Regions from separate parts of the Rhizobium sp. 768_B6_N1_8 genome, predicted to be linked through region 1. Evidence: predicted binding sites of a transcription regulator. Region 1 holds the regulator's gene; the other holds the start of a gene.
What was found. The regulator HrcA, encoded in region 1, represses chaperone genes, less so after heat shock. The targets are predictions, from matches to a motif close to GTTAGCACTCNCNNNNNGNGAGTGCTAAC.
Positions count from the first base shown of each region.

Region 2: groES (co-chaperone GroES) is a predicted target of HrcA. The motif match lies at 2,143-2,171, and genes of this name have one in related genera.

Region 1 covers NZ_JBPWPV010000001.1:5,017-12,439, reverse strand. Annotated here, with positions in the region: gene AB8B33_RS00070 (carbon-nitrogen hydrolase family protein) at 1-313, opposite strand, end outside; gene AB8B33_RS00065 (DUF1150 family protein) at 406-663, opposite strand; gene AB8B33_RS00060 (Hsp20 family protein) at 711-1,136, opposite strand; gene AB8B33_RS00055 (nucleoside hydrolase) at 1,419-2,363, shown strand; gene grpE (nucleotide exchange factor GrpE) at 2,435-3,070, opposite strand; gene hrcA (heat-inducible transcriptional repressor HrcA) at 3,182-4,270, opposite strand; gene rph (ribonuclease PH) at 4,449-5,165, shown strand; gene AB8B33_RS00035 (VOC family protein) at 5,237-5,653, shown strand; gene rdgB (RdgB/HAM1 family non-canonical purine NTP pyrophosphatase) at 5,663-6,307, shown strand; gene hemW (radical SAM family heme chaperone HemW) at 6,323-7,423, shown strand, end outside.
Region 2 covers NZ_JBPWPV010000001.1:2,527,778-2,535,200, forward strand. Annotated here, with positions in the region: gene groL (chaperonin GroEL) at 105-1,730, opposite strand; gene groES (co-chaperone GroES) at 1,794-2,090, opposite strand; gene AB8B33_RS13060 (hypothetical protein) at 2,405-2,593, shown strand; gene copD (copper homeostasis membrane protein CopD) at 2,723-3,610, opposite strand; gene copC (copper homeostasis periplasmic binding protein CopC) at 3,610-3,975, opposite strand; gene AB8B33_RS13075 (SCO family protein) at 4,115-4,711, opposite strand; gene AB8B33_RS13080 (copper uptake system-associated protein) at 4,708-5,643, opposite strand; gene AB8B33_RS13085 (PepSY-associated TM helix domain-containing protein) at 5,657-7,030, opposite strand; gene AB8B33_RS13090 (hypothetical protein) at 7,119-7,423, opposite strand, start outside.

The DNA.
Region 1 (7,423 bases):
GCAGCACGCCGGCTTCGATCACGACAGCACTGTTGAAGACCGCTTCGCCACGGCGTTCGAAACAGCCTATGACGGCGGTTGCCCTTGTCGGCGCGAGCTTTTCCAGAATTGAACGAAATGCAGGGCTGTCAAGCGAGAGCGCCCGTCGTTCAACGCGATGCTGCCGGTAGCTATGTCCCTGAAGGTAGGATTCCGAAAAAAGAGCGAGATCGACACCATGTGCATCGGCCCAGAGCAGGTCGCTCAATATGACTTCGGCCGCGGCCTCCGTGTCGTCGAAAATGGGAAAACGCTGGAAGGCGGCTATACGCATGGGCAAGGGACTAGCATGAGTCCCTCGCATCGCCCATTATCATTCTTCACACATGCATTCTGACGGTCGGCCTTGCGGCAGTCCGGTCGTGATCAATGCAGGCTGACTGTCTTCAGCTCGTCTTCGGCAGCCTTGAAGAAGGTGCTGGAGCGGTTATCCGTCAGCAGGATCGGTGTACCATCAGCGCCGAACAATGCCCAGAGATCAACGCTTGGATCGATATCCGGCGCCTCGGGGAAGCACTTGGCAACCTCTTCATTGCGTATTTTGCGGATATAGGCGACCTCGCCATTGCCGATGCCGGCAAGTTCGGACTTGGTCAGACGCGACGTAGCTTCTTTCATCAACATTCCTGTTCCTCCGAGAGAAGGGACCAACGGTTCAACAAACCGTTGTGCTACTGTGAAACCGAAATGTTAATTTTCTTGACCATGCGCGCCGGTTCCGGGCGAATTAGATCCACCGAGAGCAGACCGTTCTTGAGGCTTGCGCCTAAGACCTGCATGCCATCCGCGAGAACGAAAGTCCGCTGGAACTGTCTCGCCGCAATGCCACGATAGAGATAATCGCGCTCGCCCTGATCGATCTGCCGGCCACGGATCAGAAGCTGGTTTTCCTCGGTCGACACATCGAGCTCTTCTTCGCTGAAACCGGCGACGGCAAGCGTAATGCGAAGCCGCTCAGGCGCGTCGTGGCCTGCGGCGATGCGTTCGATATTATAGGGTGGATAACCATCGCTCGCCTTGGAAATCCGCTCGAGCGTCTTTTCCATGGCATCAAAGCCCAGAAGCAGCGGGCTGGCGAAAGGGGTGATACGGCTCATATTCCAAAGTCCTTGATGCAAGCGACCTCTCCGGACCTCAACACGCAGCATCCGGGTACCGCTAATATGGGAACGACAGTTGCTCGCTGCAAGGCGTGATGGCCGCCGGCCAGGCCTCCCGCATTTTAAGGTAAAGCTTCGTAGGACCGCTTCCTTGACAAAGGACGCAGTGCCCCGCATCAAAACATGCCCCGGTGCACTGTGTTGATTTGCGACGGGAGCGTGAAGACAATGAAAAGGTGCATGCTAGAGCGACACGCACCAGAGGATGGAACTACCCGGATGGCAGAACCGAGAAAAATCATTATCGACACCGATCCCGGCCAGGACGATGCTGCCGCGATCATGCTGGCCTTCGGCAGTCCGGGAGAGCTTGATGTCCTGGGCATCACCACTGTCGCCGGTAACGTGCCGCTGTCTCTGACAAGCCGCAATGCGCGCATCATCTGCGAGCTTTGCGAGCGGACCGATATCAAGGTCTTTGCCGGCGCCGACCGGCCGATAACCCGCAAGCTCGTCACCGCCGAGCACGTGCATGGCAAGACAGGTCTCGACGGCCCTACCCTTCCAGAGCCGACGATGCCGCTGCAGGCGGAGCATTCCGTCGACTTCATCATCGAAACGCTGCGACGCGAGCCGGAAGGCACAGTTACGCTCTGCACGCTCGGACCGCTGACCAATATCGGCCTGGCCTTCCAGAAGGCGCCCGACATCGTGCCGCGTATCCGCGAACTTGTCATGATGGGCGGCGGCTTCTTTGAAGGCGGCAACATCACGCCGGCTGCTGAATTCAACATCTATGTCGATCCGGAAGCCGCCGATATCGTGTTCCGCTCGGGCGTGCCCGTCGTCATGATGCCGCTCGACGTGACGCATCAGCTTCTGACCCGCAAGGACCGCGTCAAGCGCATGGCCGAAATCGGCACAGCGCCCGCCAAGGCGATGGTGGAGATGCTGGAATTCTTCGAGCGCTTCGACATAGAAAAATATGGCTCGGATGGCGGCCCGCTTCACGACCCGACGACGGTCGCTTACCTTCTGAAGCCTGAGCTCTTCAAGGGCCGGGACTGCAATGTCGAGATCGAGGTAGCGTCGGAGCTGACCGTCGGCATGACCGTTGTCGACTGGTGGCATGTGACCGAGCGCAAGCGCAATGCGAAGGTCATGCGCTTCGTCGATGCCGACGGCTTTTTCGATCTGCTGATCGAGCGCTTTGCGCGGATATGATCCGCCAAGATTAGACAGGAGCCAGAAAGGCCGCTCGCGCGGCCTTTCTTAATTGTCAGACGTCCTTTGTCTTAGGCGTCCTTCTCGTCCAGAACCGAGTTGGCCTCGGCTTCCACGAGTTTCGGACCACCCTTGGCGACGCCGACCATGGCCGGGCGCAGCACGCGCTCACCGATGGAGAAACCGGCCTGTACGACCTGCACGACCGTATTGTTCGGCACTTCGGTGTTCGGCACTTCGAACATCGCCTGATGGAAGTTCGGATCGAACTTCTGGCCGACCGGCTCCAGCTTGCGAACGCCGTGGCGCTCGAGAGCCGAGAGCATGGAACGCTCGGTCATCTCGACACCCTCGATCAGCGTCGTCAGGCCAGCGTCGGCAGCAGCCTTGACCTCGGGCGGAATGGCGTCGATCGCACGGCGCAGATTGTCCGAGACGGCCAGCATGTCGCGGGCGAAGCCTGCGACGGAATAGGACTTGGCGTCCTTGACCTCGCGCTCTGTACGGCGTCGCAGATTATCCATTTCAGCGGCAAGCCGCAGATAGCGGTCGCGCAATTCGGTATTCTCGGCCTTCAGAAGCTCAAGCGCATCCGGTTCGCCTGCAGCTGCTTCCTTCACGGCTTCATTCTCGACGTTTGCGGCGGCGTCGGCTGTGGCTTCCGCCGCAGCCGCGTCAGGTCCGTTCTTCGTCGTTTCATCAGTCATGACGGTCTCCGGTTCGTGTATTCTCAGATGCGCCCGATATCGATGTTTGGCCGGAAAAAATCAAGTCTGCGTGACGAAGAAGCTAAAATTCCGCCGGTTTCGCGCAAGGGATCAGAGAGATCCGCGCGAAAGGCGCGACACGAGCTGGGCCGTATAGTCCACCATCGGCACGATGCGGGAATAATTGAGCCGCGTAGGACCGATCACGCCCACCGCGCCGACGATGCGGTCGTCGTCATCACGATAGGGCGCCACAATGAGCGAGGAGCCGGAAAGCGAGAAGAGCTTGTTTTCCGAACCGATGAAAATGCGCACACCCGGCCCGCTTTCGGCAAGGTTCAGGAGTTCGATCAAGCTGTCCTTTTTCTCGAGGTCATCGAAGAGCAGGCGCAGCCGGTCGAGGTCTTCCGCCCCACCTACGCCTTCCAGCAGGTTTGCGCGGCCGCGGATGATGAGCTGTGCCGGCTTGGTCTCGTCCGAGCTACCGGCCCATACGGCGATGCCGCGCTCCACGAGATCCCGCGACAGCGCATCGAGCTCGTGGCGAACTTCATCTTTCAGCCGGCTCAATTGCAGGCGCAATTCCGGCAGCGTCTGGCCGGTCATGTGCGCGTTGAGAAAATTGGCGGCTTCGGTGAGCTGCGAGGAGGTAACGCCCGCAGGCAGTTCGATGATGCGGTTTTCTATCTGATCATGATCGCCGACAAGCACGGCCAGCGCCTTGGTAGGCTCCAGGCGGATGAACTCGACATGTTTCAGAACCGGGTCGCTCTTGGACGTAATGACGAGGCCGGCGCCGCGCGAAATGCCCGAGAGCATGCGGCTTGCCTCGTTCATCATCGATTCCACCGGATTGTCGCGGCTTCCGGCCCGGACCTGGCGGTCGATGCTGGCACGCTCCTCGACGGAGAGATCGCCGACCTGCATGAAGGCATCGACGAAGAAGCGCAGGCCGATCTGGGTCGGCAGGCGGCCGGCGCTGACATGCGGAGAATAGATAAGCCCGAGCTCTTCCAGATCGCTCATGACATTGCGAACGGAGGCAGGCGACAGAGACATGGGCAGAAGACGCGAAAGATTGCGGGAGCCCAAGGGCTCGCCATGCTCCAGGTAGCCTTCGACGATGCGCCGGAAAATTTCCTTCGACCGTTCATCCAGCGCAGCCACGGCATCCGAAATTGATGTCGACCTGTAGCTCATGAACTTTTCGCACCCGCACTGAATGATGTCAGGGAAATATAGCCATTCTGTCCCCCGTGGCAAAAGGGAATTTGCAAATGCACGCAGCCAATCGTAGAAGCGGGCGACGATACAATGCATGCATGACATTGCCCGAGAAGCGCTTACGCTTTTCGGCATCATGTTTCAGGAGAAGAGAATGCGGCCTTCAGGCAGAAAAACAGACCAGATGCGCAAGGTCTCCTTCGAGCGCAATTTTTCCAAGCATGCGGAAGGTTCCTGCCTGGTAAAGTTCGGCGACACACACGTGCTCTGCACGGCAAGCCTCGAAGACAAGACCCCGCCGTGGCTGCGCAACACCGGCAAGGGCTGGGTCACCGCCGAATATGGCATGCTGCCGCGCGCAACCGGCGAACGCATGAAGCGCGAAGCTGCTGCCGGCAAGCAGGGCGGCCGCACGCAGGAAATCCAGCGCCTCATCGGCCGCTCGCTGCGTGCCGTGGTCGATCTGACCGCGCTCGGCGAACGCCAGATCACGCTCGACTGCGATGTCATCCAGGCGGATGGCGGCACGCGCACGGCCTCGATCACCGGCGGCTGGATTGCGCTGTACGACTGCCTGCGCTGGATGGAAACCCGCAACATGATCAAGGCCGACCGCGTGCTGAAGGATCATGTCGCGGCGATCTCCTGCGGTATCTTCGCCAATCAGCCGGTGATCGACCTCGACTATCTCGAGGATTCCTCGGCCGAGACCGATGCCAATTTCGTCATGACGGGCGCCGGCGGCATTGTGGAGATTCAAGGCACGGCAGAAGGCACGCCTTTCACCGAGGAAGAATTCTCCTCGCTGATGGGCCTTGCCAAAGCAGGCATTGCCGACCTGGTAGACCTGCAGAAGCAGGCGATCGCCTGAGGCCTTTCAAGCCTCGCTAGTGAATTTCCTTGTCCCTGCTCCCGGGGGCAAGGCCGGACAAGGGGCGGGCAATGGCGCAACCCATCGAAGGCATTCTTGAGACCGCGCTCTACGCAACCGATCTTGATGCGGCCGAAGGCTTCTACGGAACTGTGCTGGGCCTTGAGAAGATCGCACGTTCGGGCAACCGCCATGTATTTTTCCGCTGCGGACCGGGCGTGCTCCTGATCTTCAACCCGGAGGAAACGGTGAAGCCACCGGCACCTGACAGCCTGCAGGTTCCGCCACATGGCACCATCGGAAAAGGCCACGCCTGCTTCAGGGTTTCGGGAGATAATCTCGATGCGATGGCGGAGAAGCTGAAAGCTGCCGGCATCGGCATCGAATCCGAGGTTCACTGGCCGCAGGGCGGCCGATCGATTTATTTCCGCGATCCTGATGGCAATAGCCTGGAATGCGCGGAGGCGAAAATCTGGGGCATGGGATAAGGATACTTTATGCGTAAGCTTGAAACCAAGACTATTGTCGTCGCCAGCCATAATCAGGGCAAGATCCGCGAAATCCAGGATCTGATCGGGCCGCTTGGCTTCACCGCCAAATCGGCTGCCGAGCTCAATTTCATCGAGCCCAAGGAAACAGGGACGACCTTCGAGGAAAATGCCACGATCAAGGCAATCGCCTCGGCCAAGGCCTCCGGCATGCCCGCGCTTTCTGACGATTCCGGACTCGTCGTCGATGCCCTCGGCGGTGATCCCGGCGTCTACACGGCCGACTGGGCGGAGACAGGCAACGGCCCCCGTGATTTCAACATGGCCATGGAAAAGGTCGAGAAGGCACTGGAAAAGGCAGGTGCCACGAAGCCGGAGCAGCGCACCGCGCGTTTCGTCAGCGTGCTCTGCCTTGCCTGGCCGGATGGCCACACGGAGCTTTTCCGCGGCGAAGTGGAAGGCACCGTTGCCTGGCCGCCGCGTGGAACGCAGGGTTTCGGCTATGATCCGGTCTTCCAGCCAGAAGGCTATGATGTGACCTTCGGCGAGATGAGTGCGGAGGAAAAGCATGGCTGGAATATCGGCAAGCCGCAGGCGCTGTCGCACCGCGCTCGCGCCTTCAAGCTCTTTGTCGAAACCTGCCTGGAAGCATAAGGCCAAGCTTAGAACATGATCGATTCGCCTGCGCTGATGTCCGACACAAAGCTTCTGCCTGATACCGGCGAACCCGGTTTCGGGATCTATGTGCATTGGCCTTTTTGTGCGGCGAAGTGTCCCTATTGCGATTTCAACAGCCATGTCCGCCATCAGCCGGTCGATCAGGAGCGCTACGTCGCAGCTTTCCTAAAGGAGATCGCCACGGCCCGCCAGATGAGCGGGCCGAAGACGGTGACCAGCGTATTCCTCGGCGGCGGCACGCCCTCGTTGATGAAGCCGGAAACGGTCGACGCGATCATGAACGGCATTTCTCGACACTGGCATGTGCCCGACGGTATCGAGATCACGATGGAAGCCAACCCCTCGAGCGTTGAGGCCGAACGCTTCCGCGGCTATCGCGCAGCCGGAGTCAACCGCGTCTCGCTCGGTGTGCAGGCGCTGAACGATCGCGATCTCAAATTCCTCGGACGACTGCATGACGTTGCCGACGCGCTGAAGGCGATCAGGCTGGCGCGCGACATCTTCCCGCGCATGTCCTTCGATCTGATCTATGCCAGGCCGAACCAGACGGTTGAGGAATGGGAGAGCGAGCTGAAAGAAGCGATCTCCTATGCAGTCGATCACCTTTCGCTCTACCAGCTTACCATCGAGGAAGGCACGCCCTTCTACGGCCTCCACAAGGCCGGAAAGCTGATCGTGCCCGATGGGGACCAGTCCGCCGCACTCTATGAGGCCACGCAGGAAATCACCGAGCGTGAAGGATTGCCGGCCTATGAGGTATCCAACCATGCCCGGCCCGGCGCCGAGAGCCGCCACAACCTCACCTACTGGCGCTATGGCGATTATGCCGGCATTGGCCCCGGCGCACATGGGCGCCTGACGCGCGGGCCAGAAAAGATCGCGACCGCTACGGAGCGCAAGCCGGAAACCTGGCTGGACCTCGTCGAAAGCGACGGGCACGGTATCATCGAGCAAGAGCGCCTCGGTTTCGACGAGCAGGCCGATGAATTGCTGCTGATGGGACTGCGCCTGAAGGAAGGCGTCGATCTTGCCCGCTGGCAGCAGCTTTCCGGCCGCGATCTCGATCCGAAGCGCGAAGAATTTTTACTGGAA
Region 2 (7,423 bases), 2.5 Mb from region 1:
CGACCGGCCCAACCGGACGTCGGAGGCCCCGATCAATCGGAGCCCCCCTTGCCTTGTGTCAGCCAACGTCTTGTGTCAGCGAACGCGCTTCTGGAACGACTTCTTCACATCATGCCGCCCATGTCAGGCATGCCGCCTGCTGCGGAATCTTTCTTGGGTATATCGGCGATCATGGCTTCCGTGGTCACGAGAAGCCCGGCAACCGAAGCCGCATTCTGCAGCGCCGTACGAACGACCTTGACCGGGTCGACGATGCCCATGGCGATCATGTCGCCATATTCAGACGTCTGGGCGTTGTAGCCGTAGTTGTCTGTATTGCTCTTGAGAATGTTGCCGACGACGATCGAGCCTTCATCACCAGCATTTTCGGCGATCTGGCGAACCAGCGACTGGAGCGCCTTGCGGATGATGTTGACGCCGGCATTCTGGTCGTCATTCTCGCCCTTGACGTCAAGAACGATAGAGCAGCGCAGCAGGGCCGTGCCGCCGCCCGGAACGATACCCTCTTCGACAGCAGCGCGCGTCGCGTTGAGAGCGTCGTCGATGCGGTCCTTCTTTTCCTTCACTTCGATTTCCGTCGAGCCGCCGACGCGGATAACGGCAACGCCGCCAGCGAGCTTGGCAAGACGTTCCTGCAGCTTTTCGCGGTCGTAGTCAGAGGTGGTTTCTTCGATCTGGGCCTTGATCTGGGCAACACGGCCTTCGATGTCGGACTTGGCGCCAGCGCCGTCGACGATCGTCGTGTTTTCCTTGGAGATCGAAACCTTCTTGGTGCGGCCGAGCATGTCGAGGGTGACGGACTCGAGCTTGATGCCGAGGTCTTCGGAGATGACAGTGCCGCCCGTCAGGATAGCGATGTCTTCCAGCATGGCCTTGCGGCGATCGCCGAAGCCCGGAGCCTTGACAGCGGCAATCTTCAGGCCGCCGCGCAGCTTGTTGACGACGAGCGTGGCAAGAGCTTCGCCTTCGACGTCTTCAGCGATGATGAGGAGCGGCTTGCCGGTCTGAACGACAGCTTCGAGAACCGGGAGCATGGACTGCAGGTTCGAGAGCTTCTTTTCGTGCAGCAGGATGAAAGCGTCTTCGAGGTCAGCAACCATCTTTTCCGGGTTGGTGACGAAGTACGGGCTCAGGTAGCCGCGGTCGAACTGCATGCCTTCGACGACTTCGAGCTCGGTTTCAGCGGTCTTGGCTTCTTCGACGGTGATGACACCTTCGTTGCCGACCTTCTGCATCGCATCGGCGATGTACTGGCCAACATCCGTCTCGCCGTTGGCCGAGATCGTGCCGACCTGGGCGATTTCTTCCGACGTGCTGATCGTCTTGGCCTTGGAAAGCAGATCCTTGACGACAGCAGCAACGGCAAGATCAATGCCGCGCTTCAAGTCCATCGGGTTCATGCCGGCTGCAACAGCCTTGCCGCCTTCGCGAACGATGGCCTGTGCGAGAACCGTGGCGGTCGTGGTGCCGTCGCCGGCAATGTCGTTGGTCTTCGAAGCAACTTCGCGGACCATCTGCGCGCCCATGTTTTCGAACTTGTCATCCAGTTCGATCTCTTTGGCGACGGCGACGCCATCCTTGGTGATGCGTGGCGCGCCGAAGGACTTGTCGATAACGACGTTGCGGCCCTTCGGACCAAGCGTGACCTTCACCGCATCGGCGAGAATATCGACACCGCGCAGCAGCTTTTCGCGCGCATCGCGGCCGAATATGATTTGTTTGGCAGACATGGAAACCTCCCGGGCTGATCGCCCAATGATCACTATAAAACAGAATAGGGATGCGGTCGACGATCAGGCGATAATGCCCATCACATCCGCTTCCTTCATGATCAGCAGATCCTCACCGTTGATCTTGATCTCGGTGCCGGACCACTTGCCGAACAGGATGCGATCGCCGGCCTTGACGTCGAGCGGAACGATTTTGCCGGACTCGTCACGAGCGCCGGTGCCGACGGCGACGATTTCGCCTTCCTGCGGCTTTTCCTTGACCGTGTCAGGAATGATGATGCCGCCCTTGGTCTTGGCTTCAGCCTCGATCCGGCGCACGACGACGCGGTCGTGTAACGGCCGAAAATTAATCTCTGTCATTGTGGGGTTCCTCGACGGGATCGCAGCCGAATGGCCAATCCCGATGAACCGTTTTAGCAGTCTTGCGTTGAGAGTGCTAGTGAGATTCGTGTTTTGGTAGAATCCGAGAGCGTGATCTCCACCGGGCCTTGAATGACTGCGGATCGGTGCGGCCCACTTGTTTAAAATCTTTTGGATCTTATTTAAATTTTTTAAGGATCGAACGTCTGGCGTCGATGGAATTCGAAACCGGAATAGTTGCGGTCGCCATGCGAACCTCGTGCACCAAGAAGAGCTCAAATCTGCCTGATATCGGCCACCCAAGGAGACGCGATATGATCGAATTCCGGAAAAAGAGTGAAAACGAAGTCAGATCTGCCGAGATAGAAGCAAGTCTGAAGAAACTGGACGCGGAAATGGCCTCCCCGAACATCAAGGAAGTCAAGCATGAAGAGCTCTCCAAACTCCGCGACCAACTGAGCATCGAGCAGGCAGCAATAAGAGAGCCAACCAAGCGCGTTTGAGAATGGAAGGCTTCGCGGCAGCCTGATCGCCGCGAATGGGCTCCAGATGACCTCGACTTCGTCCTTGCCCGTTTATGGATGGATGAGCATTTTCCGGCTTAGCTCCGGAAGGTGGCGTTAAGCAGCGCCCTATCCCGGAAACGGTTCCAGCGTCCCGAACCAGGCGACGAGCGCCACAACGCAGGCGGCGATTACGAGCTCCCCCAGGGTCCCCACCGCCAGCGCTTTCCCGGCCAAGTGCGACCGCCCCATGCGCGGCACCAGCCCATAACGGTTGACGACGGCAATCAGCATCATCAGCAAGGCAAGCGCGATCTTCAGGGAAAGCAGCCGCTGATACGGCACGCTCCAGTCAAGCGGCAAGCCGCCGATGATCAGCAGACTATTGGCAACCCCGGATAAAATGACGAGCGCCACCGCCACATGCCCCGCCGTCGAGAAACGGATCAACGCTGTCAGGGCATCCGCCCCTGCCGCGCTATCACCAAGCCGGGAAAGCACGAGCGCCACGGGGATCAGCGCCCCGACCCAGGCGCCGCCCGAGAGCACATGCACCATGTCGTTCGCCCGGTGCAGCACCCGCAGCCACCCGTCATTCATGGCCGCATGGCCGGTCAGCGACAGGCCGCAGAGAAGAAGCGCGGAGACGACAGCCGTAGCGGCAACCTTCTGCCGTAACGGCAGCAATGTCACCGTAAGGAGAAGCGCGGCAAACACCGCCTGCCAGGCCCAGGCAGTGCCGACAGAGGTTCCCGTCAGCACTGATATCATCACATCCCCGTCCAGCCCATCCGCCCAGCCATTGCCGAGCATGGCGCAGCGCACCGGCAGCACCACCACTGTTGCAATGACAGCCAGCGCCACCGCGGCAACACGCACGGCCCGGAGCTTCGCCCAGATACAGCCGCTCAAGCCATGCGGCACGAGCAGCCACAGATAGGCGGCGCTGCCCCAGAGAAACAGGACGGCCCCGTCGAAGACGAAACGGCAGGCGATGTTGGCGGTATCAGGTGTCATCAGGGCTTTACGGTGAAGCTAAACGCGCCATTCGTCTTGTGTCCGTCGGTCGAAAGCACATGCCAGTCGACCGTATAGCTGCCGGGCGCGAGCTTATCAGACACCGGCACCATCAGCACCTTGCCGCCATCCTCGAGCATGGCGTCGCCGAGTTTGATCTCTGTCTTGTCCGGCCCGGTGATGGTGACGCCGCTGAACTTGAGGGTCAGTTCCTCGGTGAAGGTGAGATCGAGTTCGCTGGGGGACGCGACGGCAGCCTTGTCGGCCGGTGCGGAGCTTTTCAGATGCGCATGCGCAAAAGCCTGGCCGGCTAGGGCGATGCTCGCGATGGCGGCGACGGAGAGAATGCGGGTCAGTTGAGACATCAGATTATGCCTTTCGGTTTCATTGGGACAGGCGATGGCGTTTGGCCCTTGCCTGGTTAGACAGTCGGAGAGCGGATTTATTCCGGGCGATGCTGCAATTTGCTGCTGGGGTTTGCGCTTTGTTCGAAGGGCCGTCATCTCACACCCCTCCGCCGAGCAACACATCACGGATCTTCGCCAGCGCCTCATCCCGATCCGTGCCGTACGGAATCAACCCCTTCAGCCGCCCATCGGCGCCGATCATCAGCAGCGAAACCGTGTGGCTCATGTGATAATTGCCGTCTTCGCTCGGCAGCTTCGACGCATGGATGAACCAGCCGTCGGAGACCTTCCTCATCTCCGCCGGCTCACCGGTAATGCCCGTGATGCGGCTGGAAAAGGCGGTGACGTAATCATGCATCACCTCTCGCGTGTCGCGCTCCGGATCGATCGAGAAGAAATAGGCCTTCAGCGCCCTGCCCTGATCGCCGAGCGTCACCAGCCAGTCGGCCACCTCGTAGAGCGTCGTCGGGCAGGCCTCCGGGCAATGGGTATAGCCGAAATAGACGAGCGCCGGATGCCCCAGGAAGATCGACTGGTCGACCGCATTGCCCCGATCATCGACAAGAGAAAAATGCGTATTGAAAGGCCCGGTGCGCGGCTCCGAAAGATAGAGCGACACCATCAGTGCGACGAGCGCGCCGATGAAGACCGCACTTGCGGCAAAGCCTGAAATGGCAAGGGTGCGCGCGCTCATTGGCCATGCCCCTCATGGCCGCCCTGACCGGCATCACCAGCCTCGCCCGCCATCATGACAGTGCCTTCGAAGCTCGCAAACAGCGCCAGCACTTTGGGGTCGAGCCTGGCTTCAGCCTCCGCGAGATCCGCCGCCAGCGCCTTGGCATCGTCAGCCGAAAGCCCGGCCTTCTCCAGCGCCGCCGCTTGCCTGATCCCGTCGCCGCTGCAGAGAAAAACGCTCCAGCCATGATGCCCCTTCTTCAATAGCGCGCGTCCGCCCCGCCCATCTTGCTGCCAGCCGGCGATCGCCCAGTCATTCCTGACGACCACGGGCAGAATGGTCAGCGGCTTGTCCGGCCGCTCGAACATCGTCTTAAGCGTCGCTGGAATGGCCTCTTCAGGCGGCGGCCCCGACATGTCCATGCCTTCCATGCCAGGCATATCCATCGCCCCATGGTCCATGCTGCCATGGTCCATGCCGCCATGATCCATGTGACTGGCCCCGCCGACATCGTTCAGCGGTCCAGCGATCTTGCCGACAGCGAAATCGACCGTGATCTCACCAGCCTTCTCGAAGCTCAGCACCGCCCGGATCGTCTCGCCCTGCTTGAAGGGTTTTTCGACGTTCTGGAACATCAGATGATAATTGGGCTCCAGCGTCACCGTCTGCCCGGCCGGAATGGCAAGCCCGCCCTTCAGCTCACGCATGGTCATGATGCCGTTTGCCATGGTCATCTGGTGCAACTGCACGGTCTTCGCCCGATCCGAGCTTGCGGCAACAAGTCGGTCCGGCTCGCTGCCTGTATTGGTGATCGTCAGGTAGCCGTCGCCGACCTTGGCGCCCGGCACCATGGAATGCGAGGCCGCATGGTCGATCCTGATCGTCGGCTCCTGTGCCACCACAGCCGTCGCAATCATCACGCCAACGAAGAGAGAAACAATCGTCTTCATCATCATCTCCTCCTCAGGCAAAGGCGCGCTTCAGCGGCGGCACGAAGCGGATCACCACCTGGTCGAAGGCGATCATCAGCAGGATCACCAATCCGCTCATCGGAAAGGCAACGGCGAAGGCGAGCACGATAGTCCAGAGCCCGAGATAGACCGAGCGCCGCGGCGGCATGGGCGGCACGCCGAGCCGCCCAGCCGGCCGCCGCTTCCACCACATGACGATGCCGGTCACGCAGGAGAGGATGATGACGAGGCAGGTCGCGAGCATCAGCAGCTGGTTGAAGAGCCCGAATTCCTGCCCCTGATGTACATTGATGCCCCACTCGATCGCCTGGCCGAGGAAGGGATATTGGCCGAAGGAGAGATCGACGAGCACCTTGCCGGAATATTGGTCGATATGGAGAGTGCGCTCCTTGGCGAGATCCTCGGGATAGACCGCCGCCGTATAGACACCCGTCTCGCTGCCGGGGATAGCGAGATCGAAGCCCGGCGCCATGCCGAGCCCGCGTGCGATCTCCACCGCCCGATCAAGCCCGATCGGCTTCTTCGACTGCGCCGCCGCAATCTCCGACAGCGGCACCGGCGCCTTCTCGACGATCCAGCCGGCCTTCGGCAGGATATCCTCCGTCACCTTCTGCGATTTCGGCACGGCATCCCACAGCTGCACCGGATAGCCGAGATCGTGGCTTGTCAGCCAGGCGTTGGCATTGGCGCCCCAATAGCCGGACCAGGGCATGCCCGTCATCGCCATGAAGAAGATCAGGATACCGGCGAAGGCACCGGTCACCGCATGGAGATCGCGCCAGAAGACCCGCCGCGAAGGCGTGCCGCGCACGGTCACCACCCCACCCGTCTGCCGCCGCGGCCACCAGAGATAGATGCCGGTCACGACCAGCACCATGGCAAAACCGCCCGTGATCTCGATCAGCTTGTTGGGCAAGCCGCCGAACAGCGCAAGGCTGTGGATGCGCTTGACGACATAGTTGAACTCCTCGGTGGAGCCCACCGTATCCAGCACCTTGCCGTCATAGGGATTGACGAAAACCAGCGTCTGGCCGGCATCCGAAGACACGGTTACGATCGCTGACCGGCCGAGCCCGGCCGGGTCCCTGTAGGAGTTCGCAACCGAGCCCGGAACGGCAGCCGCCGCTATATCGGCAATCTTCTGCGGCGACCGCGCCTCGCCGGCGGGCTCGACGATATAACGATAGGCAAAGACCGTATCGCTGATCTCGTCCTTGAAGAGATAAAGCGAGCCGGTAATGGCAAGGTTCAGCAGGAAAGGAATGACCAGCAGGCCGGCAAAGAAGTGCCAGCGCCAGATGGCGCGATAGAGCGAAACGCCTGGTACGGCGTTCTCTGCCGCCTCAGTGGCAGTGGTGATAGACATGGAAGTGGATCCGAATCCTCGGCCGGCGGCGTCAATGCGGCCCGGCCATGATTGCAAGACGCATCACGGCCAGAGCCACGACGCGGGTTCAGGCAAGGATCGGATTTGCAGGCGGGGCGCGCGGCCCGGTATTCGGCGGAAAGAGCTCGCGATGGAAGGCCTCGACGCGGCGCGGCAGCTCCACCTTGAACGTAAAGCCGATGCGCGCACCGGTGATATCGGCAGGCTGCGGCAGCACGACGGAAGCGCCGATACGGCAGGCTTCGCACGGATTGAGATGCGCAATCTTGCCATGCTCCTTGCCGTGGTCGTCGACAACGGTGACGCAGAGCGTTGGAAGCGTGCCGTCGGGCAGCACATATTGGGCAAGCGCCGCAGGGCTCAGAGCATCTT